DNA from 3 places in the Actinopolymorpha sp. B17G11 genome. Region 3 is predicted to be linked to each of the others. Evidence: riboswitches for the same ligand, from Rfam matches in the RefSeq annotation. Region 3 holds a riboswitch; each other region holds the start of a gene.
What was found. Region 3 has a riboswitch for thiamine pyrophosphate ahead of ABN028_RS24325 (thiamine phosphate synthase). Riboswitches for the same ligand answer to the same signal wherever they lie in the genome.
Positions count from the first base shown of each region.

Region 1: linked by a shared signal. The riboswitch ahead of ABN028_RS26105 (ECF transporter S component) and the one ahead of ABN028_RS24325 (thiamine phosphate synthase) in region 3 are both predicted to bind thiamine pyrophosphate.
Region 2: linked by a shared signal. The riboswitch ahead of thiM (hydroxyethylthiazole kinase) and the one ahead of ABN028_RS24325 (thiamine phosphate synthase) in region 3 are both predicted to bind thiamine pyrophosphate.

Region 1 covers NZ_JBEFTW010000030.1:77,716-87,474, reverse strand. The annotation lists gene ABN028_RS26135 (ArnT family glycosyltransferase) at 1-808, opposite strand, end outside; gene ABN028_RS26130 (hypothetical protein) at 888-1,622, opposite strand; gene ABN028_RS26125 (helix-turn-helix domain-containing protein) at 2,200-3,081, shown strand; gene ABN028_RS26120 (DUF397 domain-containing protein) at 3,102-3,368, shown strand; gene ABN028_RS26115 (energy-coupling factor transporter transmembrane component T family protein) at 3,380-4,186, opposite strand; gene ABN028_RS26110 (ABC transporter ATP-binding protein) at 4,183-5,748, opposite strand; gene ABN028_RS26105 (ECF transporter S component) at 5,745-6,374, opposite strand; TPP riboswitch at 6,522-6,640, opposite strand; gene ABN028_RS26100 (TIGR03085 family metal-binding protein) at 6,734-7,369, opposite strand; gene ABN028_RS26095 (GH92 family glycosyl hydrolase) at 7,366-9,759, opposite strand, start outside.
Region 2 covers NZ_JBEFTW010000016.1:91,748-101,506, reverse strand. The annotation lists gene mnmA (tRNA 2-thiouridine(34) synthase MnmA) at 1-627, opposite strand, end outside; gene ABN028_RS17890 (cysteine desulfurase family protein) at 627-1,904, opposite strand; gene ABN028_RS17885 (TenA family protein) at 2,085-2,798, opposite strand; gene thiD (bifunctional hydroxymethylpyrimidine kinase/phosphomethylpyrimidine kinase) at 2,782-3,654, opposite strand; gene thiE (thiamine phosphate synthase) at 3,651-4,310, opposite strand; gene thiM (hydroxyethylthiazole kinase) at 4,314-5,126, opposite strand; TPP riboswitch at 5,117-5,215, opposite strand; gene ABN028_RS17865 (electron transfer flavoprotein subunit alpha/FixB family protein) at 5,263-6,231, opposite strand; gene ABN028_RS17860 (electron transfer flavoprotein subunit beta/FixA family protein) at 6,270-7,061, opposite strand; gene ABN028_RS17855 (sugar phosphate isomerase/epimerase family protein) at 7,428-8,321, opposite strand; gene ABN028_RS17850 (extracellular solute-binding protein) at 8,717-9,759, shown strand, end outside.
Region 3 covers NZ_JBEFTW010000027.1:62,496-72,254, reverse strand. The annotation lists gene ABN028_RS24375 (MFS transporter) at 1-630, opposite strand, end outside; gene ABN028_RS24370 (NAD(P)/FAD-dependent oxidoreductase) at 627-1,121, opposite strand; gene ABN028_RS24365 (aminoglycoside phosphotransferase family protein) at 1,518-2,405, shown strand; gene ABN028_RS24360 (DUF3024 domain-containing protein) at 2,843-3,013, shown strand; gene istB (IS21-like element helper ATPase IstB) at 3,178-3,972, opposite strand; partial or broken gene istA (IS21 family transposase) at 3,929-5,486, opposite strand; gene ABN028_RS24345 (hypothetical protein) at 5,819-5,998, shown strand; gene ABN028_RS24340 (DUF6431 domain-containing protein) at 6,198-6,782, shown strand; gene ABN028_RS24335 (hypothetical protein) at 6,879-7,052, opposite strand; TPP riboswitch at 7,189-7,298, shown strand; gene ABN028_RS24330 (hypothetical protein) at 7,325-7,477, opposite strand; gene ABN028_RS24325 (thiamine phosphate synthase) at 7,467-7,862, shown strand; gene ABN028_RS24320 (DUF402 domain-containing protein) at 8,049-8,537, shown strand; gene ABN028_RS24315 (hypothetical protein) at 8,623-8,847, shown strand; gene ABN028_RS24310 (hypothetical protein) at 9,467-9,759, shown strand, end outside.

The DNA.
Region 1 (9,759 bases), on a different contig from region 3:
TCGGCGACTGGCCGTGCGAGGCCGAGGCGTGCAGCCGGGCGAGCGCATCTCCCGAGGCGGCGGCGTTGAGGCCGAGCTCCACGAGTCCGATGGCCGTGAGAGGAGCCACGATCCACAGCAGCCGTCGGTACGGCAGCCGCTTCCAGAGCAGGAAGGGAACGAGCGGCCAGCAGAAGACGATGTACTCACGGGTGAGGTAGCTCCAGCCCAGCAGGATGCCCACCATGACGAGGGCGCCGGCCTGCCGGCGTGCGCTCGCGGTGACGACGTGACGCCCCTGTCTGATCGCGAGGGTGAGCGCCACCGCACCACACAGCAGGGCGGTCGCCAGGAGGTCCGGTAGCGGTGCGGTGAGGTCGGTGAAGACGATGCTGTTGCCCACGGTGAGGACCGCCGCCGCGAAGCCCACCGTGCGGTTGAAGAGCAGGACACCGAGGGCGTAGACGGCGACCGCGAGCCCGATCGCCGCGAGCGTCGGGACGAGCAGGTACGCCCCCTGCGAGTAGCCGAACAGCATCTGCGCCAGGCGCAACGGGACGATCAGGCCGATGCGCAGGAGTTGGTGCTCACCACCGCCGGTGCTCGACCGGTGAGGAAACTCGCGCGCGGCGTCGAAGTAGTTGAGCTGGTCCGACGGATACGGCGACAGCCGGTAGAGCACCGCGATGGCGGCCACCCCGAGGGCGAGCAGGATCCCGACCAGGACCGTGGTGACTCCGGGGTGCGGTCGGGGCTGCTGATCGACGTGATCCTGCGGTGGAAGGGTGCGTGTCGGAGCGGACGAGGGCGCGCTCACCTCGGGCGTCATGGGATTGCTCGAACCTCACGATGGTGCGTACGGGAACGGTGCCCGAGTGCCGATGGCACTCGTCGGGCGTCGGTCCTCCTCAGAGCCGCCAGATCCGGCCGGAGCAGCGGTGCCCGAGCCAGGCGAACTGGCCGAAGGACGTCACGCTGAGACCGAACGAGTCGAACGCCGGTTGGTCGTGGTCCAGCCACCACTTGTAGGCGGCCTCGATCTCCCGCCACAGCAGGCGCGGGCCGTGTTGCTCGACCTGGATCTCCCCGGACGGACCGCGGACGGCGCAGGCGCAGGAGGTCCCGTCGTAGACCCACCGCCGGGACTCGGCCTCGGTCCCGTCCGGGCGCGGAGTCATGTCCTTCTGCGCCTGGTCCGCCCTTGGTAGGCGTTGCGGGCCTGTCCTCTGGCCGACCGACCGCAGCCGGGGGAGTCGGACACCCAGGGCGAAGAGCGCGGCCGGGTCGGACCACACGGTGTCGGGATCGAGTGGCGTGGTCGTGCGATACCACGGGACCGCGTTCTCGGCCTCGGCGATCACTGGTGTGGGTTCGTCCTCGCAGGCGACGTCGGCGAGTTCGACGAAGTTTCCGGCCGCCCGCCCGTCGGCGGCGACGCTCAACCGTGCGATGGCCGCTCCCGCGAACGGGTTGTGCCACGTCACCACCAGTTCGCCGCCCGGGCGGACGAGCTGCACCCAGGGGTAAGGCACGTCGCGGACCGGGACGGTCGCGATGACCTGGTCGTAGGTGGCGCCGAGGTTGCCCGCGTCCGGCGCGGTGTCACCCGGGCCGATCTTCAGGGTCAGCGAGGATGTCGTCATGGGCTCTCCTCGCAGATCTCGCGGCTGAGGTTGCCGAGTGTGGACAGCCGTCCATGCGCCCACGCGGCCGGCGGGCAGAGCCACTGCCGTCCGCAGAAGACACAGTGCGAACGCTCCAGGGTGGGCCAGGGAACGAGCCTCCATCGGCGGCGCCAGCTGAGTGCGTCACGTTGGGGCCGATGGATCGTCGCCAGCTCGCGTGCCCGGCGGTCGAGTTCGTCTTCGACAGCTCCGGATGGGCGTGCGCCTGCCGCCAGGAACCAGACATCGGCGTGCGACGCCGGTGTTCCCGCTGGTTTCCGCGTGCCCCTCTTCCCTGGGCCCCTTTTCCAGGTGACCGTGGGTGTCGTCGTTGCCATCGCTACGAACCTCCCCGTCGAGGTGATGGCGCTGCGGCACTGCTTCTGCACCGACGGTAATCCTGTGGTAGTGCGCGTACACCACGAATGCGCAAATTTGCACTTGTGTCGTTCACTACGCGGGCCAAACGATCATCGCCGATGATGTGCCGGGATGCGCGAGATCAGACATTCGCGTCACCTACGGCCACATTCCCCACCAGAACCGGAAGAAACGGATGTACGCCACACGCTCCGGAACGAAGTCCCCCACCATCCAGCGCCGGCGACTGGCGGCCGAACTGCGCCTCCTCCGCGAGCGCGCCCAACTCACACTCGAGGATGTCGGCGCCCGGCTCGGCTGGTCCGTCGCCAAGATCAGCCGGATCGAGACCGCCGTCGTCGGCATCAGCGCCAAGGACCTGGGCCACCTGCTCGATTCGTACGGCGTCGAGGGTGAGCGCCGGACGGCGATCCTCAGCAAGACGCGCACCGCGCGGACGAAGGGCTGGTGGGACGCCTACGCGGAGTTCGTGCCCAGCGACTACGCCGACTACATCGAGGTCGAGGCGCAGTTGGCAGGGATGCGCTGCTACGACGCACACCTCGTCCACGGGCTGATGCAGACCGAGGACTACGCTCGCGAGATCATCCATGCCGCATCGATGGGGCTGTCCTCGCCAGCCGAGATCGACCGCCGGGTGGAAGTACGCATGACACGGCAACGGCTGCTCACCCGGGAGGAGAATCCGCCTCGGTTCTGGACCGTCCTCGCCGAGCCTGCGCTCTCCTGGCTGGTGGGTTCGCCGAAGGTGATGGCCGAGCAGTACGACCGGCTCCGCGCCTTCGCCGCACAGGACAACATCACCCTGCAGGTCCTACCGACCTCCGCCGGAGCGCATCCGGCGACGAGCGGGACATTCGCGATCCTGGAATTTCCTGAGCCATCTGAGCCGGATGCCGTCTATGTCGAAACTATGACGGCTAATCGATATGTCGAGCGAGATGTCGAGATCTACCGGTATAGCCTGGCTTTCGACCACTTGCGTGCGATGGCCCTCAGCCCAATGGATTCGGTGGACTATCTCGCGCAGGCGGCCGACAAGATCATCAGAAGTTGAATCCGACGAGGGGATTGACCATGCGGGTTTGCACACCGGACCCGTTGCGCCTGGCGTGGCGGACGAGCAGTTACAGCGGTAACGGTTCCAACTGTGTCGAGGTCGCTGCGTGGCGGGCCAGTAGTTACAGCGGTAATGGTTCCAACTGTGTCGAGGTCGCCGGGCTCGGTCCGCAGATCGCGGTTCGCGATTCGAAGGACCGTGGCGGACCGATTCTCGCGTTCAGCGTTGGCTCGTGGCAGGCGTTCGTCGCGGGTGTGCGGGCCGGCGATTTCGAGACCGCCTGATCAGCAGCCCGTCACCAGAACAGGAACCGCCAGGTTCCCAGGCCGAGGCTGAACGCCGTCGCGCCGACCATCACCGCGACCGTCGCGAGGAAGAACACGCCGTCGGCCGCTCGGAGGGGTTGTGGTCGGGCAAGCGTCCGACCGTGCTCGCCAGTGAACCCCCGCGACTCCATCGCCGTCGCCAACCGGATCGCCCGCCTGATCGCGCAGACCAGGAGAGCGAAGACCCCGGAGGCGAAGAGCCGGACCCTGCGTAGCGGTGATCGGCCGGGGTCGATCCCACGCGCGCGCCGGGCCAGCATCAGGGTGCGCCACTCGTCGCCCAGGACCGGCACGAGTCGCCACGCGGCAAGGGCGCCGAACGTGAAGCGTGGTGGCGTACGCAGGTGCTGGACGAGCGCGTCGGCGAGCTCCGTCGGATCGGTGGAGGCGAACACCACGACTCCCGGGAGAGCGATCGCCAGGATCCGGAGGCTGATCGCGAGGGCCGCGAGCGCACTCTCGGTGGTCACCAGGAGCGGCCCGGCGTCCAGGAGGGGAGCCCCACCCTGGCGGTCGGTGAACAGCAGTGTCGAGGCCGCGAGCCCACCGGTCAGGAGGATCAGCAGCCAGAGCCTTCGCAGGAAGACCCGCCACCTGACACCGGCCGCCGAGACCGCGGCGAGTTCGGCGGCGAGCACGAGCGCAGGTGTCACGGCGTCACCGGTGAAGAGCAGGCCGACCATGACGATCGTGGCCGCCGCGAGTTTGGTGACGGGGTTGAGGCGCCCGAGCAGGGCCTTCGGGTTGGCGACGATCGGCTCCGCCAGCACACTCATGCGCATTCTCGCTTCGCTGCCATCCGCTGGTCGCTCTCGTGGACAAGCCGTCCCGCCCGCATCTCGAGCGTGCGGTCGGCGAAGGCCGCTACAAAGTCCGCGTCGTGGCTCACGAAGGTCACCGCATGTCCTTCGTCGCGCAGGTTCGCCAGCAGGTCGAGCAGTTCGAGCCAGGTGCTCCTGTCCTGTCCGAACGTCGGCTCGTCGAGCACCAGTGCCGCCGGCCCGGTCGCGAGAGCGGTGGCGACGGAGAGGCGCCGCTTCTCTCCACCGGAGAGGGTGAACGGGTTGGCGGCGGCGAGATGCGCGAGCCGCAGGCGGTCCAGCAGGTCGTCGACGCGCGACGTCACCTCGCCGGGGGAGCAACCGATGAGCCGGGGACCGAGCGCCAGCTCGGCGCGGACGGTTGAGGTGAGGAACTGGTGCTCGGGGTCCTGGAAGACGGTGCCCATCGCGCGGACGAGCTCCGTCGCCCGCCAGGTGTGCAGCGGTGAGTCGCCACTCTGCCGCTGGAACAGCCGACGTCGGGCAGCCGTCCACCGGGGGTCTAGCCCGGCCCGGAGGTACAACGACGGCATGGCACGGACGTGGCCCGCCGACGGAGGCAGCAGCCCGGCGAGCAGCATCGCGAGGGTGGACTTGCCGGACCCGTTGGTACCGGTGAGCGCGAGTGCCTCGCCGGCGTGGAGCCGTACGTTCGCGTCGACCAGCGCGGGCCGGCCGGCGGCGGGATAGGTGTGGGTCAGCCCCTCCGCTGCCAGCAGCGGTTCGGTGGCGGGTTCCGGTGCGCGCCGCCGAGGCGGCCGGTGCCCTGGAACCCACACCCCTGCGGCGGCCAGCCTCTCGCCCTGGGTGGCGAAGACCTGCGCCGGTTCGCCGTCGGCGAGGACACCACCGCCGGCGCGCAGGACCACGACCCGGGAGACGAGCGGCAGCCAGTCGTCCACCCGGTGGTCGACGACGATCAGGGTGCTGCCGCGAGCCGCGACGACCCGTTCGACCGCCGTACGCACAAGGGCGGCGCCGTCCGGGTCGAGGTTCGCCGTGGGTTCGTCGAGCAGCAGGAGGGCGGGAGAGAGCGCCATGACGCCGGCGAGGACCAGGCGCTGTTTCTCGCCACCGGACAGCTGACCGGTGGGCTGGTCCCGGTCGTACGGGAACCCGGTGAGTTTCAGTGCCTCCTCGACCCGCGGCCAGATCGCGGGTGTCGGCACTCCGCGGTTCTCCAACCCGAACGCCACGTCGTCGCCGGCCCGGGCCATGACCAGCTGGCTCTCCGGATCCTGGAACGCGATGCCGACCCGCTCCCGTACCTCCCTCGGCGGAGCCCCGCCGACGGTGAGGGCGCCCTCGACCTCGCCTGCCTGTTCGGGGTCGAGGAGTCCGGCAAGGGCCGTGAGAAGCGTGCTCTTGCCCGCGCCGGACGCGCCCGCGAGCAGGATCCGTTCCCCGGGCTCGACGGTGAGGTCGAGCCCGCGGACGGCCCACGCCTGCCGACCGGCATGGCGGTAGCCCCAGGCGCGGGCGCGGACGCCCAGGGCCGCTGGGTGCGCCGGTGTCATGTCGTGGACTGCTCGCGCCCCGCGGCGAACGGTGCGAGGACACCGGTGCTGGCCAGCGCGCGCACGAGCACATAGCTACCCACTCCGGCCAGGGCGACGGTGCTGGCCACGACCAGGACGCCGTAGGCGAGCATCCACGCCGGTGCCCACGCGGCGTTGTAGAGGATGTTGTCGAGGACGGCTGGTACCAGCCCGGCCGTCAGACCTGCGACCAACGCGGCCGGCAGCCGCCAGGACCGGTAGCGCAGCGCCGCGAATCCCAGCTCCGCGCCCATACCTTGCACCAGCCCGTACACCACGATCATCAGCGGGGCGGGCGCGCCGAAGAACACCGAGACGGTGGCGGCGACGAGTTCGGTGAACACCGACGCACCGGGCTTGCGGATGACCAGGCCGCCGAGCACACCGGGAACGAGCCACATGCCGTAGAGCACCGCCTGGGCGGGGGGAAACCAGGTGAACGCTGGAGCGGTCGCGGCCCACAGTGCGTTCCACCCGGCGAACACCACACCGAACGCGGCAGCGAGCACGGCCGCCACGATGATGTCGACGGTCCGCCAGCGAAGGCGGGTGGTGGGTGGGGAGTCGAGGCGACCGGTCGGGGTCTCGGTGGAGTCATGGGACATGGCGTTGCCCTCCCTGCTCGTGCAGAACCCTGCCCACGCAGAGCCTGCTCACGCAGATGACGGGCGACCGCGTCCTGCCGGATCCGTTCGGGCGCAACAACGCACCTGCTCGTGGGGTCCGAGTCAGGTGCGTACGTCACGTTGCCGTGGCCGGACAGACCGACTTCCTGCGCTGGAATTACCCAGATCAGGTTCGAGGGTCTGCGGGTGTGCCAGTTTGCGTGGCCCCGCACTCTCAGCGCTTCCGCGCTCCCCTGTCGTCTGCTGCTTTGTCGCTGGTTACATCATTGGGTCGACGCGTCGATGCGGCGACCTGACCCGGAGGCTAGCACGACGCCCGCGACCAGTCAGGACACGCGCTAGAAACCGAGCGGAGCCTGGGCGAGAGCCTCGACGGCGGCGTCAGGTCCGCTGGTCTCGACCAGGGCGACATCCTTGCGTCCCCACATGTAGAGCGCGATTTCGCTCGGCTTTCCCGCGAGCACGGCGGTGGGCTCCCCGTTGCGTACGCGGACGGTGGAGCCGTTGGGACGGACCACGAGTAGACCGACGGCACAGCGGCGGAACAGGAACCGGCCCGGCCCGGTGACCCGGCGCCACAGTGTCTCCTCCAGGTCGGCCGGCAACTCGCGTGGCTCCCAGTCCGGCCTGGCCCGGCGGACGTCCTCGTGGTGGACGTAGAACTCCATCGTGTTGGCCGCCTCGTCGATGCCATGGATCCGCATCGGTGACCAGCGAGGTGGGCCCTTCCGGAACCGGTCGACGACCTCGGTGTAGCCGAGTCGCCGCACCATTGCGTCCATCGTCGTCTTCGTACGACCTGCCAGTGGGCCAATCACCATGCCGGCCGCGGCCACGACGTCGCTCTCCCGGATGACGAGATGCGCCACGAGATCGCTGGTCGTCCAGCTACCGCACAGCGTGGGGGCGTCGGGACCGACCTCGAAGAGGAGGTCGGCCAGCGCCTGGCGTTCGGTCCGGGCGTGGTCGCTCATGCCTCGATCCTAGTGTTCGACCCGCTCGCGGCCGGCTCGGCGAGGAGCTCGATCTGGGCAAGGGCGAACGGCTTGCCGTCGCCGCCGGTGAACTCGAACCGGTAGTGCGTGCAGGCCGCCGGCCGTGCGAGGGCGAACACCCGGGTCTGCGAGCGCCACCGGAACTCCTCGTCCGTACGCGTGTCGAGCACGTCCCACCCCACACCGTCTCGCGAGCCCTTGACCACCCACGCGCTCGGGTCACGTCCCACGGATGCCGAGGTGAGGGTGTAGAGCTCGACCTGCGTCGCGCTGTCAACCTCGCATTGCACCCAGGCGTCGGGTCGGTCGAACCCGACGTCCACACTCGCCGTGTCGTCGAACAACCGCGCCGCCACGATCCCCGGGCCGGCGGTGACCTCGCCAGCAGTCGTGATGTCAACGAGGGGTTGCGGCAGGGCGCCGGTCGCCGTCAGTGACGGCGGCGCGCTGCGCGGATCCGTGCCCCACGTGGACGGTCGTGATCCCATCACGAACTCCAGCACCGCTCCCTCGGCGAGCAGGTCGTGGGGGAGCGTCGTCGCGTCGTACGCCTCACCATTGACGGTCAACGACTGTACGTAGGGAGTTTCCGGGCCGTTGCCGGGTGCACTGACGACCAGGCGGCGGCCATTCTCGAGATGGATCGTGGCCCTGGTGAAGAGCGGCGAACCGACGGCATACGCCGGTCTGCCCACCTGCAGAGGGTAGAGGCCGAGGGCGCTGAACACCTGCCAGGCCGACATCTCGCCGTTGTCCTCGTCGCCCGGGTAGCCCTGGCCGATCTCGCTGCCGAGATAGAGCCGGGCGAGGACGTCGCGCACCTTCTCCTGAGTCTTCCACGGCTGGCAGGCGTTGAGGTACATGTACGCGATGTGGTGGGCCGGCTGGTTGCTGTGGCCGTACATTCCCATGCGTACGTCCCGCGCCTCGGTCATCTCGTGGATGACCTGGGAGTACCACCCCTTGACCTCCTCGGCTCCGGTCTCAGGTGTCGCGAAGAACTCGTCGAGCTTGGCCGCCAGCTTCTCCCTTCCCCCGTAGAGATTCGCGAGACCCTCCCCGTCGTGTGGGGCGTGGAAGGCCATGTTCCACGCGTTGGTCTCGGTGTAGTCGAAGCCCCAGATCCGTGGGTCGAACTCCTCAGGCGACAACCGCCGCCGGCCGTCGGCGAGCCTGCCCTGGAAGAATCCCACCGCCGGGTCGAAGAGGTGGACGTACCCTCGCGCCCGCCGGGAGAAGTACGCCTGCTCGGCCAGGTAGCGGTCCCGGCGCGGATCGTCGCCTTCGCAGCGTTCGGCCAGCTTCCCGGCCATCATCGCGATGCCGAAGTCGTTGATGTAGCCGTCCATCGCCCACGACATCGCCTCGTGGGTCGACTCGTCGGCGGTGTAGCCGAGGAAGCGGGAGCTGTCGATGCCCTTCCGGCCCACATGGTCGTTCGGCGGGCGCACGGTGGCGTTCTTCAGCGCGGCGTCGTAGGCCGTCTCGACGTCGAAACCCGTGACGCCCTTGACGAACGCGTCGGCGAACGCCACGTCGGAGCTCGTCCCGACCATCAGATCGGCGTAGCCGGGTGAGGACCAGCGCGAGATCCAGCCGCCGTCGCGGTACTGCTGCAGGAAACCGTCGACCAGTTCGCCCGCCAGACTCGGCGTGAGGAGGGCGTACGCCGGCCAGGTGGTGCGGTAGGTGTCCCAGAACCCGTTGTTCACATGGACCTTCCCGGGCACGACCCGGGCGCCGGTGGAGGTCGGCGTGCTCGGTGGCGTGGTGACCGAGGACTGGACCGCGTGGGCGTAGACCGGTTCGGCCGCCGTCCCGATGTTCTCGTACGCGGAGTTGGGATAGAGGAAGAGCCGGTACAGGTTCGAGTAGAGCGTCACCAGTTGGTCCTCGCTGGCGCCTTCCACCTCGATGACGGCGAGCTTCTCGTCCCACTGTCGCTGTGCGCGCTCGCGGACGCCCTCGAACGTCTCGTCCGGGCCGAGCTCCAGCGCGAGGTTGCGTTCGGCCTGTTCGAGGCTGATGAGCGAGGTCGCGATCCGCATGGTGACCGTCTTGTCGGTGGAGGTGTCGAAGCGCACGTAGCCGCTGGCGTCGCGGCGCTCACCGGTGCCGGTCGGCCGCCCACTCGCCACGACCGGGTGGTCGAACGACGCAACGACGAACATCCGGGTCGCGCCGTTGGAGAGCCGGCTGCGTACGTCGGTGAACCCGGTGACCACGTTGCGCCCGGGGTGCACCATCACGCCCGCGTCGGCGTTCACGTTGTCGAAGAGCAGGGTCGACGTGTCGCCCGGAAAGGTGAACCGGAACATCGCCGCATGGTCGGCCGGCGCGATCTCGGTCCTGATGCCGTTGTCGAACGT
Region 2 (9,759 bases), on a different contig from region 3:
CGAGAGGAAGCCGGAAGTGTCACCGTCGGCGACGAAGCAGATGTCGTGGCTGTCGGGCTTCTCCGCGACGGCGAGCCCTCGTGCCGCCGCCTCGTCGCGTACGTCGGTCTTGTGGGAGCCACCCAGCGGGAACATCGCGTGCGCCAACTGGTCGGCAGTCAGCACGCCGAGGACGTAGGACTGGTCCTTCTCCGGGTCGACCGACCGGTGCAGCTCGGGTCCGTCCGCACCGTCGACGAGGCGTGCGTAGTGGCCGGTGCACACGGCGTCGAAGCCGAGCGCGAGCGCCCGGTCGAGCACCGCCGTGAACTTGATCTTCTCGTTGCAGCGTACGCACGGGTTGGGCGTGCGTCCGGCCGCGTACTCCGTCACGAAGTCGTCAACCACGTCGGCCTGGAAACGCTCGGCGAGATCCCAGACGTAGAACGGAATCCCGAGCACGTCAGCGGCCCGGCGGGCGTCGCGGGAGTCCTCCAGAGTGCAGCAGCCGCGGGCTCCCGTGCGGAAGGACAGCGGGTTGCGCGACAACGCGAGATGGACGCCGGTGACGTCATGGCCCGCCTCGACCGCCCTCGCCGCCGCGACCGCCGAGTCGACTCCGCCGGACATCGCCGCCAGCACCCGCATCAGCGTTCTCCTCCGGTCGTCGTGCCCGTGACCCGCTCGTGCACGCCTGCGGTGTTGACTGCGTTGACCAGCCCGGCGGCGCGGGCACGCTCGACGACGGGTCCGATCGCGGTGCCCAGGGCGTCGACGTCGGCGCGCGTCGAGGTGTGGCCGAGGCTGAACCGCAGCGATCCACGGGCCCGCTCCTCGTCCCGTCCCATCGCGATCAGGACGTGGCTCGGCTCGGCGACTCCGGCCGAGCACGCCGAACCGGTGGAGCACTCGATCCCGCGCGCGTCGAGCAGGAGCAGCAGCGAGTCACCCTCACAGCCGGGGAACGAGAAGTGCGCGTTACCAGGCAGTCGGCGCGTCTCGCCAGCCGGCTGGCGCTGGTCCGTGGCGAGCGGCTCGCCGTTGAGTTCGGCGTCGGGCACCTCGGCGAGGACCTGGCGGACGAGCTCGTTCCGCAGACCGGCCAGAGTGCGCCCGAGCTCGACGTGCCGTGACGTCGCGAACTCCACCGCCGTGGCGAACCCCGCGACCGCGGGAACGTCGAGCGTGCCCGACCGGACGTCGCGTTCCTGTCCCCCGCCGTGCAGGAGGGGCATGAGGTCGATCTCCCGGCGTACGACGAGCGCGCCGACACCGATCGGACCGCCCACCTTGTGCCCGGTCACCGTCATGGCGTCGAGTCCGGCGGCGGTGAAGTCGACGGGCAGCTGGCCGACGGCCTGGACCGCGTCGGTGTGGAAGGGGATCTCGTGCCGCCGGGCGAGTGCGGCGAGCTCGGACACCGGCTGGACCGTACCGACCTCGTTGTTGACCCACATCACCGTCATGAACGCGACGGAGGTGGGATCCCGCTCCACGCTCGCGACGGCGGCGTCGAGGTCGACCCGGCCCACGACGTCGACCGGCAGCCACTCGACCTCGGCGCCAGCGTGGCCGGCCAACCACTGGACCGCATCGAGGACCGCATGGTGCTCCACCGCACTCGCGAGGATCCGGCGCCGACGCGGGTCGGCGGCCTGACGGGACCAGTAGAGGCCTTTGACGGCGAGGTTGTCGGCCTCGGTGCCGCCACCGGTGAAGACGATCTCCGACGGCCGGGCGCCCAGGGCCCGGGCGATCGTCTCGCGCGACTCCTCGACGACCCGCCGGGCCGCGCGGCCGGACGCGTGCAGGGACGACGCGTTGCCCAGCCGCGGGAGCTGGGCAGCCATCGCCGCGACGGCCTCGGGCAGCATCGGAGTCGTCGCGGCGTGGTCGAGGTAGACAGGGGAAGGCGTGGCATCCATCGCCCTCCAGAGTAATAACCGTCTCCGGCACGTGGGCGGCGAGCACGACGTTCGCGACAAGAGCCCCTCTGAGCTCCCGACGATGCACGGCAAGTACCAACGAAGCACGTCGACTTTTGCCGCGTCGTTGGGAATGATCACGTAAACGTGATCATTCCCCGGCGCCCGCGGCTCGCGGTGCTAGGCGGGCCAGGTCTCCCGGCGCCAGGCGGCGTCCCAGAACATCCACTCGAAGGTCGCCGCCCGGGCGAAGGCCGCGTGCATCCGGCGCAGGGTCGGCTCGCCGGCGCCGGCCGCCACCCGGTCGGCGATCGCCCGTGCCGTCGAGGTCGCGGCGGTGAACGACTCGTCCGCGTACATCCCGATCCAGTCGGCGTACGGATGCCCCCGCAACGCCCCAGCCCGCTCCAGCAGCCGCGTACCGACGTCGGAGTAGATCCAGAAGCACGGCAGCAGCGCGGCCACCAGCTCCGGGTAACCCTGGGTGTGTGCGACGCCCAGGAGGTACGACGTGTACGCCAGACAGGTCGGGCTCGCCGGGTGCCGGCAGATGTCGCCGACGTGGCGGCGGTGCAGGTCACGCTCGACGAGGATCGAGTCCCTGGCCGAGCCGGCGAAGAAAGCCAGGTCGTCGACCGTCTCCGCCTTGACCGCCGCCGTGGCCAGCGCCCGTGCGTAGTTCTCGAGGTAGTGCGCGTCCTGGGCGAGGTAGTAGACGAACCGGTCGCGGTCCAGCGAGCCGTCCCCCAGCCCGCGGACGAACGGCAGCGTGTCGATCGCCTCGCGGGTCACGGCGCTCGCGGTCCACGCCGCGGCACTGAACGTCGTACTGCCCGCCGTACTGTCCGTCGTACTGTGCGCCGGGTCGGGAGCGGCATCAGGAGGCGGCGTCACGGTTTCCCCACCAGTGGTGGAAGTGGTGCACGGGTCCGTTGCCGGTACCCACAGCCAGCGTGTCGGCCGCGGCGATCGCCTCCGTGAGGTAGGCCTTGGCGTCTCCGATCGCCTCCGGCCAGCCCGGACGCTGGGGTCGCAGCGCCGCGATCGCCGACGACAGCGTGCAGCCGGTGCCGTGCGTGTGCCTGGTCCTGATCCGTGGGGCGTTGAACAGGTGGGTGCGTTCGGCGTCGACGTACACGTCGGTGGACTCGTCGGAGTCCAGCCGGTGGCCACCCTTGAGCAGCACCCTCCGCGCGCCCATGCGCCGCAGGTCCCGTGCCTGCTCTTCCGCTTCGTCCACGCTCTGTGCAGGCGGGCGGGCCAGCAGCGTGGCCGCCTCGGGGATGTTGGGGGTCACGAGGTCGACCAGCGGCAGCAACCGGTCGCGCAGATCGGCGACAGCGTCGGGTTCCAGCAACCGGTCGCCGCTCGCCGCCACCATCACCGGGTCGAGAACGATGCACGGCGGTCGAAGCCGGACGAGAGCGTCCGCGACGGTACGGATCACCGCGGCGTTCGCCAGCATGCCGATCTTCACCGCGTCGACGGAGACGTCGGCGAACAGCGTGTCGAGCTGCTCGGCGATGAACGCGGTAGGGATCACCTGGATACCGGTCACGCCCCGGGTGTTCTGTGCGGTGAGGGCGACCAGCACGGCCGTGCCGTAGGCACCGAGTGCCGAGAACGTCTTGAGGTCGGCCTGGATCCCGGCACCACCGGAAGGATCGCTCGTCGCGATCGTCAACGCGACCGGGGGTGGCGTAGCCCCTGGCCGCTCCGGGTCGGGCGTTGTCCGCAACGCCGGTGTCATCGAACCTCCTTCACGGCAAGGCAGTTTCGCAGGGCTCGGGCCGCCGCGGCCGGGTCCGGCGTCCCGCAGATCGCGCTGACGACAGCGATGCCGTCCACCCCGGTCGCCCGGACAGCGGCAGCGTTGTCGGCGTCGATCCCGCCGATCGCGACGACCGGCAAGGATGCTCCGCGGACGACCTCTGCCAGCGTGTCGAGGCCCATCGGAGCAGCGGCGTCGCCCTTGGTACGTTGCGGAAGGACCGGTCCGGCACCGAGGTAGTCGACGGCGCCCGCCGCCAGCTCACGCACCGCGGCGAGCTGATCCGGCCGCTGGATCGACAAGCCCACGAAGGCGTCCGGACCAAGGAGCGCCCGCGCGACCTCGACCGGAAGGTCCTCCTGCCCGACATGGACTCCGTCAGCACCCGCCGCTGCCGCAACGTCCGCGCGATCGTTGACGATCAGCGGAACGCCTGTCTCAGAGAGGGTTTCGCGCAGGCGACGGGCTAGGGCCACGAGCGCGCGGGCGTTCGCGTGGGTGTCGCGTAGCTGGACAGCCGTCACGCCACCGGTCACAGCGGCCAGCACGGTGTCAACCACACCTTGCGTACCGCCACACAACCTCGTGTCGGTGACGAGGTAGAGCGAGAGGTCCAGGTGGCGCAACGAGATCACCTGTCAACGCAGCCTTGCGCCGGTACGGATACGGTCGCCGTCGACGGTGGCCAACTCGTCGATCAAACCCACCGCGAACGAACCAGGCTTGTCGGCCCGCGCCACCGCGTCCTCGGCCGCCAGCGTCAGGAACACGGTAGCCGTCACGGTGGCGAGAAGAGGATCGTCGACGACTGCGAGAAACCCTGCCGCCAGCGCGCCGAGCACACAGCCGACGCCGGTGACCTTCGTCATCAGGGGATGGCCGTTCTCGACACGGACGATCCGCTCGCCGTCGGTGATCAGGTCGACAGCCCCACTCACGGCGACCGTCGCCCCGAACCTGCCGGCGATCGCGGTGGCCGCCGCGGCCGCGTCGTCCGGTCCGGCACTCGCGTCGACCCCCCGACCGCCGAGCTCTCCGGTGAGTGCGAGGACCTCCGAGGCGTTTCCACGTACGACCGCAGGGGGATACAGCTCCGTCAACTCCGCAGCCAGGGCCGCCCGCCAGGGCAACGCACCCGCGGCCACCGGGTCGAGTACCCAGCGACCGCCGGCGTCACCCACCGCGACCACGGCGGCCCGCATGCCGTCGGCGGATGCCGCCGTGACGGTCCCGATGTTGACGAGGACTCCGCCGGCCGCTCGGGCGAGCACGTCGGCGTCCTCCACCGCGTCAGCCATCGCCGGGGCCGCCCCTGCGGCGAGCAGGGCGTTGGCGGTGAATCCGGCCACGACAACGTTGGTGAGACAGTGCACAAGTGGAGTCTGGACGCGCAACCGCTCGAGCGCGTCGGCCATGTCGTCAGCTTTCACAGCAGCATCGGCTGCGGGCATCGCGACGTCCCTTCGCCAGCATGATCTGGATCAGGTTCCACGGGTGTGTTCTCAGCCCGGACGATCTACGGGCACCCCGCGTCACTGCCTTCGACCGTACCCGCTCGGCGGCGGGTATGCGACCCAGGTGTGCCGGTCAGCCCTTGCGTTCGGTGATCTCGTGCGTCGCCTGGGGCAGGACCGTGTGCAGGTCGCCGACGACACCGAAGTCGGCCATCTCGAAGATCGGCGCCTCGGCGTCCTTGTTGACGGCCACGATCGTCCGCGAGGTCTGCATGCCCGCCCGGTGCTGGATGGCGCCGGAGATGCCGGCCGCGACGTACAGCTGCGGCGACACGGTCTTGCCGGTCTGCCCCACCTGGTAGGCGTGTGGGTACCACCCGGAGTCGACCGCGGCCCGCGACGCCCCGACGGCGGCACCGAGCGCGTCGGCGAGTGCCTCGACGACGGCGAAGTTCTCCGCCGACCCGACGCCACGGCCGCCGGACACGACGATGGCCGCCTCGGTGAGGTCGGGCCGGCCGGTCTGGGTGCGTGCCGTGCGTTCGACGACCCGGGCCGTCTTCGCCTGGTCCGACACGGCGACGTCGAGCTTCTCCTCCACCGGTTGCGCAGGCGCCTGCTCCGGGGTGGCGGCGTTGGGCTTGACCGTGATGATCGGCGTGCCGCGGGTGACCTTCGCCTCGACGGTGTAGTTGCCGGCGAACACCGACTGGGTGGCGACCGGCCCGCCGCCGTTCTCGCCGGCTACCACGTCGACCGCGTCGGTGAGTACGCCGGCGTCGAGCTTGATCGCGAGCCGTCCCGCGATCTCCTTGCCCTCGGCGCTGGAGGTCAGCAGGATCGCGGCGGGCGTCGCGCGCTCCGCCACCTGGGCGAGAGCCTCCGCCTTGGGTGCCACGAGGTAGTCGGTCAGCTCGGGGTCTTCTGCGAGGTAGACCTTCTGGGCGCCGAAGCTCGCCAGGGTGTCCTTTGCGCGTTGGTACCCGCTGCCGATGAACACCGCGGCGGGATCGCCGAGGCGGCGGGCGATCGTCAGCAGTTCGGTGGTCGTCTTGCGGACGGCGCCGTCACTGTGGTCGACGAGGACGAGGATCTCTGCCATGCCGGAAGCCTTCCCCTATCTCTTTCCGCGCGCGTGCTTCAGACGAACTTCTGCTCGGCCAGGAAGCCGACGAGTGCCCGACCGCCGTCGCCGTCGTCGGTGACGACCGTGCCCTGCTGACGTGGTGGGCGTTGTGTGTACGACGCGACCGCCGTCCTCGCCGCGCCCAGCCCGACCTCGCCGGGGTCGATGCCGACGTCGGAGAGACTCCAGGTCTGCACCGGCTTCTTCTTCGCCGCCATGATCCCCTTGAACGACGGGTAACGGGGTTCGTTGGCCTGGTCGGTGACGGAGACGACCGCCGGCAGGGACGCCTCGACGGTCTCGGTGGCGGTCTCGCCGTCCCGGCGGATCCGTACGCCGCCCTCCCCCACCTCGACGCTCGCGGCGAAAGTCACCTGCGGCAGGTCGAGGCGTTCGGCGAGCATCGCGGGAACGACCGACATGCCGCCGTCGGTCGAGGCCATGCCGCACAGGACGAGGTCGACAGGACCCTCCTCGCCGATCTTCGCCAGCGCCTTCGCGAGCACCAGGGAGGTGGCCACCGCGTCCGAACCGTGCACCGCGTCGTCGGCGACGTGGACGCCGGCGTCCACGCCCATCTGCAGGGCCTTCTTCACCGCGGCGGCGGCGTCGGGCGGGCCGACCGCCAGGGCGGTGACCTCGGCATCACCGGCCTCGGCGAGCGTCAACGCCGCCTCGATCGCGTGCTCGTCGAGTTCGGAGAGCAGGCCGGGCACGTTCACCCGGTCGACGGTGTTGTCGCCAGGGTCGAAGGTGCGGTCCGCTGTGGCGTCGGGGACGTACTTCACACAGACGACGATCTTCATGCTCCGGTCCGGCTCCTCACTCGCTCCGGGCGCTTACGCGGCTGAACGAACACCCCGCGAGTCGCGGGCGCTCGCGTGGCTACCAGCCTGCCAGGCTCGCCGCTCCTGGCGAACGCACTCGAGCGAACACCTTGGACCCGAACCCGACCAGCGAGACGTTACCCGTCAGTAGCTTAGTCGGCAACCAGCGTGCCGCGGGGACGTGTGGGAGCCTCGGCGCGGTGCAAATGACCACGCTGAGCAGGCGTCAGGACCCTCACGAGGCATCGGCACCTGTCCCGGGTGCCACAGACCTGCTCAGCGTGGTCATTTGCCGCCCTCGGCGGACGCCGGGAGCCGTTCGCGCGACGAGGAGCCGGGCGAGGGTCAGAGGACGGAGGAGAGGGAGTCCGCCGTCTTCGCCACGACATCGCGGACCGGCAGCGCCCGAAGCTCCGCGTTGAACGGCTCGACCTTGATCGGCCCGGCATAACCGATGTCGCGCAGCGCGCCGACGAAACCCGCCAGGTCGATGACACCGGTCGCTCCCGGGAGGGTTCGCTGGCCGTCGATCTGCTCGTCGCGTTCACGGCCGACCGGCGCGTCGTTGAGGTCCACGGCGACCACCTGGTCAGCGGTCAGTCCGCGCAGGTCGTCGGCCGTCTCGCCAGCGGTGTACCAGTGGAAGGTGTCCAGGATGAGGCCGACGTTCGAACTTCCCACCGCCGCCAGCAGCTCGCGCGCCTCGGCGAGGGTGTGGACGAACGGGTAGAGCTCGGTCGACCAGAAGGTCTTCGGCCCGACGTACTCCAGCCCGAACCTGATCCCCGCACCGCTCAGGATCTCGTCGACGAGGCCGACCCGCTCGACGTGCCGGGCGAAGTTGCGCCGGTACGTCACCGCGTCGCTCATCGGCCGGATCCACGTACCCGCGCGCTCGACGCCTGCCGCCGCCAGCGTCGCCGCGTACGCCGGAAGACCCGACAGCTGCTCCGCGAACTTCGCCGCATCACCGGTGAGGTCGACCGGCACGCCACCGGATCCCCAACGCAGACCCGCGCTCTCCAGGCGTTCGCCCACCTTCGACAGCTCGGCTTCGGGCTGCTCCCCGAGGTAGCGGCCGTCCGGGTCGACCGCGCCGAAACCGAACTCGCCGGCGAGCTCCACCGCCGCTTCGAAGCCCGGGCTGATACCGAGCGCACCGGGGTTGAGGCTGGTGAAGAACGCGTCGCTGGCCGGTGTGCCCGGTGTGGTGGAAGTGGTGGCACTGGTACCGCCCACAGGCGTACCCCTCTCGTCGTCGCTACGAGGACTGTCGCCGCTGCCGCCATGGAAGGAGCGACCTCTCAAGTCTCGTCCACACAACACCGTCGAGTCGTGGGGCAGTCCGCCGGCTCTGGGCCGAAACAGGACCGTTCCGGTGTGGATTGCGCCGGTTCGTCCGGGGACTATGCTCTTCACCCCACAGCGGGGCAGCGAGGTCGTGCCTGGCCTTGCCCCGCGTGTCGGTCCGGGGGTCATGCCGGGGGTGGTCGCGACTCCACCTGTCCGGTTGGTGTGAAAAGTGGGGTCTTGACCGTCGAACGCCCGCTGTGGTCGTCTTCGGGAAACCCGTTTCCCATGGACCTCGTGTCGCTCGTCACCGCAATGCTCGCCGGCGAAGGAGAGACGCTGCCATGAAGGCTGCCATCGTGAGTGGTGCAGTTCGGTACGTCGCCGCAGGACTGGGCGCGGCTCTCGTGCTCATCGCCTGCGGCGCACCCGCGCCACCACCAGGAGCGGGCTTCAGCAGTATGACGGGAGGCAGGGAGGTCGAGGTTCCCGCGAAGCCGGCCCAGCCGGTCACGCTGAACATCCTCGACGTCGCCGGCGACCTGCAGTTCACCCAACCGATGATCGACGAGTTCGTCGAGGAGAACCCGGACATCGTGAGCCGGGTGACCTACTCCAAGTCACCCGCGCCCGAGCTCACCGGCAAGATCAGGGCCCAGCAGGACGCCGGGCGGGTCAACATCGATCTCGTCCTCACCGGCAACGACGGCCTGGCGGCCGGGATCTCCCAGGACCTCTGGATGCCACTGGTGCCCAAACACCAGATGCGGTTGACACACATGAACGACTATCTCCCCGCGGCGAGCAAGATGCAGTGGCTGGCCCAGGGCTACGGCGCCGTCGTGATGTACGACCCGTCCGGCCCGCTGCTGGAGTACAACCCGGAGAAGGTCCCCAGTCCGCCCACAAACGCCGACGCACTGCTGGCGTGGGCGAAGGAACACCCGGGCCGGATGATGTACGCCCGACCCGCCAACTCCGGTCCGGGCCGGACGCTTCTGATGGGTCTGCCCTACATCCTCGGCGACAAGGACCCGAAAGACCCGGTGAAGGGCTGGGACAGGACCTGGGCCTACCTGAAGGAACTCGACAAGTACATCGAGTACTACCCGTCCGGTACGACCGAGACGATGAAGAACCTCGGCAACGGCAGCGTCGACCTCATCGCGTCGACGACCGGGTGGGACATCAACCCGAGGGTGCTGGGCACGGTGCCCAAGGAAGTCGAGATCGCTGCGCTCGACGGCTTCCACTGGATCACCGACGCCCACTACGCCGTCGTACCCCACGGCGTCTCCGTGCAGAAACAGGCGGCGATCCTGCTCCTGCTCGACCACATGCTGAGCGTGGAGCAGCAGGCGAAGATCTACGACGACGGCACGTTCCT
Region 3 (9,759 bases):
CGTCAGAGCAGGCGCCGGCAGGGCCGGCCATGGCGCACGCAGGCCCCACCAATGGGCGGGAATCGTGACGACGGCCAGAACCGCCGCCAGGATCAGGAAGGTGTTCCGCCAACCCCATTCCTGCAGGAGGCGGGCGGTTGTGGGGGCGAAGACCGTGCTGGCAAGTCCGGCGGCGAGCGTCAGCCAGGTGAGTGCCCGCACCCGGTGTTCGCCGTACCAGCGGGTCAGCGCGGTGAACGCCGGCGGGTAGAAAACCGCTCCCATCGCCACGCCCGCCAGCAACCAGGCGACGATGAACAAAGGCAACGACGGCGCGAGAGCGATCATCACCGTGGCTAGCACCGCCAGCGCCGACCCCGCGGTCATGACCAGGCGTGGGCCGTGATGGTCCAACCAGCGGCCGACCGGAATACCAACCAGGGCGGCGATCAGCTGTGCTGCAGAGAAGCCGGCGGTGATCGAGATCGTCGACCAGCCGGTCGTCGCGCTGATCTGGGTGGCCATGACCGGAAAGGCGTAGTACAAGACGCCGTAGCTGGTCGTCTCGGTGAGGCACAAGGCGATGAGGGCGCTGCGCAGCCCGGCCCGGCTGAGCGATGCCTGGCCGGGTCGGGAGATGGCCAATGTCACAGACCTATCACCGTGGCGGCGTCGCGTACGTGTGCGGCCAGCGCCGCGACCACGTGCGTAGCGTCACGGTAGGCCCCGCGGAGGGTGTTGGAGGAGAATGACCGTTGAAACTCCAGCCCCACATAAGCCAACCCGGGGCAGGTGGTGGAGATCCCACCGACGTGCATGGGCATCCCGTCGACGTCGAGGGCGCCCAGCGGCCGCAGGTAGTCCAAACTTGGCCGATATCCGGTCGCAAAGATCACCGCATCGACGTGCTCCCGTGACGCGTCGGACCAAACCACGCTGTCGGTGTCGAATGCGGCGAACATCGGGCGACGGTCCAGTACGCCGGTCTCCAGGGCCTGCCTGTAGAGGCCGGTGTCCAACACAAATGTCGCCGTGAGGACGGGGCTGAGCCAACTGAGTGGCAGGTCGTCGAATAGTACCCGTGGGTGTGGGCTGCGGCTCAGGTGCTGGCGGCGGAAGTGCTGGGGATGATCTCGTGTCACGACGACAAAGGTTCACCGAACTCCGCATGTGGGCGACGGGGAGCGCGCTGCGGCGACCTGGCCAACACCAGCTGGAGCGCGGGCTAGCGGCCTGCGCTCGAGCATTCTTAGGCGGCGCCGGCCCCTGATGGTGCGCACAGCGATCGATGTCCTCGACCACCCGGGCGGGATCAATGCCAAGCTCGAACGCCTCAGCCTGACGCAGGCCCGGCAGGCCACCAACATCTGGCTACGCGTGTCAGGTTAGGCCCTGTGAGGAGATGATCAGGGCGCTGTCGAAGAGGCGGTCAGCCCGGTCCATGCGTTCGGAATCTGGATTGACAGACGACGTCGCGAACCGTTCGGATTGGCGTCGACCGCCCCAGTTTCGGGAAGGTTCCTATGTGCGCTGGCAAGATGCATGCCGACGAGATCGACATCGATGCCGATCTCGTCCGCAGGTTGCTCGCCGCGCGGTTCCCGCAGTGGGCGGATCTTCCGATCCAACACGTCCCTTCGAGCGGGACCGTCAACGTGTTGTACCGGCTCGGCGACGACATGGCGGTGCGGCTCCCGCGGATGGCAGGGTTCTTCGACGATGTGGAGAAGGAGTACGAGTGGCTGCCGCGGCTCGCTCCGCTCCTTCCGTTCGCGATTCCTGTCCCGCTTGGGCGAGGTACGCCTGTCGAGGGTTATCCCTGCCTGTGGTCGGTCTACCGCTGGCTCGAAGGGGAGAATCCCACGGCTGGCCGGCTCGCAGAGCCCGCCTTACTGGCGAAGGACTTGGCGGAATTCGTCAGCGCTGTACGACGAGTTGATCTCCCGGGCGGTCCGCCTGCCTACCGTGGTGGACCGCTGTCGACGCTCGACGCACCGACCCGTGCCGCGATCGACGAGCTGAACGCTATGGGCGGGATGATCGACGTCCAGGCCGTGACCGCGGCGTGGGATGCATCCCTGCACGCTCTTGCGTGGGCCGGTCCGCCCGCCTGGGTCCATGCCGACCTCATGCCCGGGAATCTCCTGACCGTCGGCGGTCGGCTCAGTGCCGTGATCGACTTCGGGACCGTGGGTGTCGGCGATCCTGCCTGCGACCACATCGTCGCGTGGAACCTGCTGCCCGCCGGCGTACGCAACGACTTCCGTACCTCCTTGCAGGTCGACGACGCGACCTGGATCCGTGGTCGCGGCCGGGCCCTGTCCATCGCCCTCATCGCCCTGCCGTACTACAAGGACACCAACCGGGCGATGGCGGACAACGCGCAGCACGTGATCCGTGAGGTCCTCGCCGACCACCAGAGGTGATGCTGCGGCGTGCCTGGCGGCGGACGGGCTCTCCGCGCGTACACAGCCTCTGCGGTCTGGTGCCTCCGGCAACCACTCGCCGATGAGCAACGGCATAAAGCCGGCCGACTGCTGCTAGCAGGTGAGGGTAGGCCGCTGGTTGATCGTCGTCCCTGACATGTACGGGTCCGCGCGGCTGCCGTCGGACACTTTCGCCGTTGCGTCAGGGGCGTCGCTTGGCCAGCGGCCTACCCTCCTGCTACTGAGAAATGACCTCTGAGCTCATTGGAGCTCGGCCGTCGCTCTTGTGGCGCGGTTCTGCCGGCGGCATGCTCGTTTCCATGTTCTGCTCGCGCGGTGCGGCGCGTTGACGAGTCTTCGGGATTCGTGAAGCTCAATCGTCTGGCTCGACCATTCTGCCGGTGGGGTGAAGACGAGGAGTCGTGGGTTGAACCTGGCTGTCGTACGGGATCTGCGCGAGGTTCGGGCGCTGGCGACGTTCCTGGACCTTGTACTGGCGCGACCGCAATCTTCGCTTCCACATCTACGACCTACTGGCCCTCGCGCGCAGAGTCGAACATCTCCTTACCGAGATAGACCGCGACCCCATCTGGATCTTCTGGGGCTGACGCTCACCACACTGCAGGACGGAGCAGATCGCGCGTTGAACGGGAAGTGGGTCTGTCAACGGACACTCAGTTCTCCCCGCTGGCGGCCAGCTGATCTCCCCGCTGGTGGCCAGGGTTTCTCCCCAACGGCGGCCAGTTAGTTCCCCGCCGTGGGTTGGTGCGCGTCAGGGCAAGGCCTTCACCCCCTTGCCGGAGGTCGCTTGGGCGAGTCGGAAGCTGTCGCCGTCGGTGACGACGATGTGAGCGTGATGTAGGAGCCGGTCGACGGTGGCAGTGGCGAGGGTCTTGGGCATGATCTCGTCGAATCCTGAGGGGTGCAGGTTGGAGCTGACGGCGAGTGCGCGGCGTTCGTAGGCGGTATCGACAAGGCGGTAGAAGCCTTCGGCGGCGTCCGGGCTGACCGGCAACAGCCCGATGTCGTCGATCAGGATCAAGTCGGCGCGGATCAGTCGGGTGAGTGCGGGGGCGATGGAGTCGTCGACGCGGTGTCGGCGGATGAGGGCGCCGAGGTCTTCGATGGTGAACCAGGCGACGGTCATGCCCGCTTCGACGGCGGCCTGGCCCAGCGCTTCGCAGAAGTGGCTCTTGCCGGTGCCGGACGGGCCGCAGATGCAGAGATTCTCCTTGCGGGTAACCCACTCCAGCGTCTTGAGGGCGTCCTGGGTGGGACGTGGGATGGACGAGGACTGCTCGTCCCAGTCACCGAAGGTCTTCCCGGCGGGGAACCCAGCTCGCTTGCGACGGGTGCGTAGGTTCGTCGCGTCGCGTCCGGCGGCTTCCTCGGCCAGCAGCACCCGGACTACCTCGGCTGGGTCCCAGCGTTGGGCCTTGGCGGTGGGGACCAGATCGGTCAGGGCGCGCCGCAGGTGCGGCAGCCTCAACCGACGAGCCAGGTCGATCGCCTCGTTCAGGGGATCACCGGTCGAGCGGGCGACGGTGCGCAACCCGGCGGCCATCATCGCTCACCCGCCTCGGCGCGGTCGGTGGCGGTGATGCCGAAGTTCGACCATGCCGCCGTGCCTGGTTGCAGGCTGTGGTGTTCGCCGGCCCTGCTGGGTGCGCCATCGTCATGGCCGGTCTGGTAGGTGAGGATGCGGATCAGATCGTTCTCGGCGAACCGGCCAGCGATCGCTGCGGTGCCGAGCGCCTTGTCGACGTCGCTGGTGGGGTGGAGCTTGGCCAGCGCGACGGCTTCGGCCATCTTGGGTCGGATCCGTCGTGTCCCGGCCGCGGCGGCCTCGGTCAGCCACGCGGCCGCCCCGGGCCCGAGGGCGAGGAAGGCTGCCTCGTCGGGAGAGGTGGCCCGCGGGGTGCGCACGCCGTGATGGTCGTCCCGTGGCGGGTAGTGCTCGTCGCAGATGGACGGGGTGCCGGGGACCGAACGCTGGTGCCGGGCGACCTCGGTCGCGCCATCGTCGCCGATGGCGGTGACGATCAGCTCATCACCGGCGAACCTTGCCCACACGCGGGTGTCGACCAACTCGTGCGGCACTGAGTACCGCACACCCTCGACCGAGATCGTGCCGTCCCAGCAGACTCGGCGCGTGGTGCCGAACGCGACCGTGAACGCTGTTCCAGGCAGCCGATGCAGCCGTGTTCGTTCCTCGGCCAACGCCTCGACTGGGCGGCGGCGGGTCTCGCGGTGTTCACGGTCGTTGACGTGTTCGCAGAAGGCTCGGCATGCCGCCTCGAGCTGGCCGAAGGTGCGGAACTCGCCCACCAGGTTGGCCTCGGTGGGCACCAGGTCGGCCTTGGCAATGCGCACCGTGGCTTCCGAACCGCCCTTGGACTGTGGGTCTGCCGGGACACAGGTACGGATCGTCATCCCGTAATGCCGGCCCACCTCGACAATCTCAGGGTTGCGGACGGCGATCGTGGCGACATGGTCGATCGAGACGGTTCGCTCGTTGTCAGTCAACGCATACGTCGGCACCCCACCCAGCCTGCGCAGCGTTGCGTCCAGGCAGGACACGATGGTCGGCAACGTCTTGTCCCACACCGGAATCACCACCCGGAACCGTGACCACGCCAGCCACGCGCACCACAGCTGGGTCTGCCGATCCCGGATCCGCGGCCCGCTACCCCAGTCCCACTGCAGCCACAGCCCCGGCTCAGCAATCCACGGCCGGAACACCCGACGCCGCCCGGCCCGGAACCGGTCCTTGGCCTCGGCCACCGCCCGGCGCGTGGTGCGTTCACCACCGCCGAAGCCCATCGCCGCGATCCGCCGATGCACCACATCGGCGCGCACCTTGCCGTTCGAGCGGACCACCAACTCCTCGACCTTCTCCAGGTACTCATCGATCGGACGGACTCGATGCCCTCGAGCTACCACCGACTGCCCGGACGCCCGCAGCTGCACATACCTCGCCACCGTGTGGTGGTCACACCCGGCCAGCTCAGCCGCAGCCCGGTAACTCCCGGTGAGGTCGAACGCCTCAAGGATCTCCATGATCTCCCTACTCGTCTTCACCGACCGAACTTGATCAGCCGGCACCCAAGCAACGATCACCGGGGAGATATCTGGCCACCACTGGGGAGATCCATGGCCGCCAGCGGGGCAACATCTGGCCGCCTACGGGGATTCTTCACTGGCCGCGGACATGGGTCGTGGTCCAGTGGCGGAGCGCGGTGTAGAGCTTGGCGTACTGGCCATTGGCGTAGGCGTCCGGCGTGACCCACCAGCTCACGTCGACATCGTGGTCTAGCAGTTCCTCGGTGAGAAGCTTTCGCCGGCCGAGCGGGGTAGAGGTAGCAGCAGCCCAGGTACTGTTCGTCGGCGTACACGGCGTAGGTGAACGAGTCATGTTCCCGGAACTCCCATTCATGCCAGACGTGGTCGACGTAGTTGAAGTCCACCGTCACGGGCTCGCCGGCCACGCCTGGGACATGCGCAGTGCGCAGGGCCTCGGTCTGCGCACCGCCTACGTGTTGAGCGACGCTCTGGATGAGGTCGTGGAAGGTCCTTGGGGACATTCGCGGTGAGGATGCGCGGTTGGCACGGTGGATGTCGCCGTGTGCGACAGCTGGTATGTCCGGGTCTTTCCTCGACGTGCAACCGGTCGGTCATCAGGCTGACGCGCCGGTGTCGCCGGTTGCGTTCGGCCGCTGCGGCGGTCAGGCTGCAACACCAGCTGCCCCTTCTCGCCGGCTCGGGCGCTCGGCAAGGATGAGTGGATGCGAGGTGCTGCAGGTCGTGATCGTGGTGCTGGACGAGGCCACTGCCGACGAGGCGTTGGCCGACGCGTCGCTGGCATGTGGTGGCTGCGGTGGGCGCTTGCGGCCCTGGGGTTACGCGCGCACCCGCACGATCCGCGGTCGCGGAGGCACACGCCAGACGGTGCGGCCGCGACGAGCCCGCTGCACGACGTGTCGAGCCACCCACGTGCTGTTGCCAGCCGGCGGCCTGCCACGGCGGACCGACACGATCGAGGTGGTCGGCGCCGCCCTGCTTGCTTACGTGGCAGGGAAGGGGCATCGGGCGATTGCTGCCGAACTCGCGGTGCCCGCCGCGACGGTCCGCGGCTGGATCCGGCGCGCTGCCGCCCGAGCCGAGTGGCTGCGGGTCGAAGCCACCCTCCTGGCCCACGCTGTCGACGCCGAGCCCGCCCCGTCGCTGCCGACGGGTAGCGCCCTCGGTGACGCCCTCGCTGCGCTCGGCGCGGCGAAAGCCGCCGTCACCCGCCGACTCGGCCCGATCGCCCCGCCATGGCATCTGGCCACCACCATCACCGGCGGACGGCTCCTCGCCCCGCTGCCCACCGGCTGACCGACCGGCCACGGCATATCCCTGCCCGGCATGCGGCGACACCACGAGGATGGACCGACAAGGTGACGATCATTCCTGCTCACCGCCGGTGTCGTTTCAGCCGTACACGTCCTCACCAACAGTGTCGCCGTCGTCCTCAACAAGAGCGTCGGGCAACACTACGTCGGCCCCGTCGGCGACCCACCCACCTCCTCGGACCGGTTCGACCTGCACGCCGACGATCTCGCCGGCACTTCCCACACTCGGCGTGTCAGGCCAGACCAGATCCATGGTTAGACGGACAGTCCCTGGCGCTGAGTCTTCAGCGGTAAGTGGCGTCGGGCAGCGTTCGTCGATCGGGCGTGTTTGTGGTCGGTTCACGCGGGTCGGGTCGGGCACAACTCGAGGCTGTGGTGTTACTGTCTGAGTGATTCCACGCGGGTGCTCGCGGCAGCGGGCTGAGAGGGAGCTGACGCCGCTCCGACCGTTGAACCTGATCCGGGTAATGCCGGCGAAGGAAGTGAGGAGCAGTCGTGCTACCCCGTTTTCACTGGCTCGTCGATTCACAGTCTGTGCAGGGCGAGCCACTTGGCCAGGTGGTCGCCGCAGGTGTGGACGCAGTGCAGGTCCGCGCGAAGAACCTCACCGATCGCGAGTTGGTGGAACTGACCGTCGAGGTCGTCACCATTGTCGATGGGCGCGCGGGTGATCGTCAACGACCGGCTCGAAATCGCGCTGGCGGCGAGCGCCGACGGTGTGCACCTCGGCCGGGACGACTTGCCGGTCCACCATGCCCGCCGGCTCGTGCAGTTCTCGTCGGCGGTCACGGTCGCGGCGTGCGTAGACGCCGGGCTTCGTGCGGTGATCCTGCGCAAACTCGACCTGGACGACAGCGAGCGCACGGTGATGACGCCGCAGATCAGGCACCGCACCGGCGCAGACGGTGTGCTCCTCATCGCCAAACGCCTTCCGTGCACCCACGGGCAGCACCTGTCGGCGACGCAACGGACCTTGACGCACGACCTGTGCCATTCCACGGACGTTCCTGCCACGACGGTGGGCAGGTACGCCGTGCGGTGGAGGGCGCTGCGGCGTACGTGACGGCCTCACCTGCCGCGGCCACGCCTTCCAAGCCCGGTTACGGGCCGCCCCTGGGCGAGCCCGGTCTGCGCCACCTCGCCAAGGCGTCCGCCGGCACTCACGGTGCTCGCCCTCGGCGGCGTGCAGCGGAGCAAGCGCCGAGAGAGGGGTTGTCGGATCATGCAGGATCGGTGGAGATCGGTTTCGGTGGTCTCGACCAAGTGGAATGGTGACTTCCATCGGAGGACGCCATCGTTGGAGCTTGGGTCTGACGCCACAGGCACGTGGCTGTGGATTCCGCAGGGCACCGTTGCGGAAACCCCCTCTGGTCCGTACAACGCCCTCCCTGGCCTCCGTCTGATCCCTGTCGGCCAGATGTGGTCGGCCTACTTCGTGCCGTCGTCTCCGGTCGGTCGGCGGCCCGCGAGTGTGTATGTCGACATCAGCACCCCGATCCGGCGGAACGGTGAATTGTTCGAGTTTGTTGATCTGGATCTAGATCTGGAGCAGGTCGAGACGGGACCGGTCAAGGTGTTGGACCGTGAAGAGTTCTTGGAGCGGTCGCAGGCATGGTCCTACCCGACAAAGCTGGTCACTGCCGCGGAGGAAACCTGCGCCTCGGTTGAAGCCGCACTGTCTGATGGCAGCTCACCGTTCGACGGGACCTATGTCTCTTGGTGGCTACTGGTCAGCTGACAGGGCGGTAGCGCTGCAAACGGGATGCCCGCGCCGTCAATGGCAGGTATGGGAGGGTGCAGCATGCAACTCACTGGCGATGGGCATGTCCACAGCGAGTGATCCTTCGACACCGGCAGCCCGAACTCGGCATCAGCACGACGAGGCCAAGCGTTACGCCAACGAGTCCTACCGAGCCGCGAAGCGCCTGCCGTCGTCACTGACCGACGACGTCGCGAGTACGCGCACCACTGTCGGCGGAGTCCCCCTCCCCGGCTACTTCCACGAGGGCGTCATCCGCGCACGCCTCGGCGGGTTGCTCGAAACCTGACCCGCGAGCTTTGCGCCAGCCACCCACCGAATCCACCTCAGCTAACCCTCTCGCGCGCCTGCCCCGGCCCGGCATGTACCGGCACCGGACCCGCGAAGCGGACCAGCGGTTTTCAAGATCGGTAATGACTGTGGCCCTGACCTGCGCTTTCATTCGCGACCTGGGCGCCGGCCGAGCGCATTCCCCGCGCGGGACGGCTGGGCCGCAGCTGGCGGGCCACCGCGCCCATCCGCTGACTCATGCCAGCCACGGCAGGTGCGAGTAGCGCAAGCGCCCACAAGTGCTCGCACCCTTAACACGTGGCCCAAACCGGCCAAGGCATGGCGGTCCTTCGATCCGCGCCAAGGACGTCTCAGGACGTCCCTGCGAACGCAGGACGTCTGTCCACGTCCATTCAGGGAGTGGGAACGTCATCTGCCTGTCGAGTTCAACGCCTCATGCGGCTCAACACCCGTGCCCGAACAGCCGCCGCCGACTACTCCCCCAAACTTGGCGACCGGTGGCATCACGTCGAAATGCGCTGTCCGCGCCGACGGGCGCGGCGATACGCTGCCGATTCGCTCCGGCCCAGCCCGCTCCACCGACGCATCTCTTGCCCCCACGACGAAATGACGCGCTCATGAGACTGCCCGAGGACCACAGTCGATTTCTGGAGAGCTTGCTCCAACAGATCCAGAAGGACGAGAGGTTCATCGGGCTGGCGGCCGGCGGATCACTGCTGTCGGACGAGGTGGACGAGTTCTCCGACCTCGACCTGATCCCTGTCGTGGATCCCGCCCACCATGCGTCCGTGATGGAGCAGCGCCTGGACCTCACCGCGTCCTGGGGGCGGCAGCTCACCGCGTTCACCGGTGAGCACGTCGGTGAGCCGCGCCTGGTGATCTGCCTGTACGAAGACCCGCTGCTCCACGT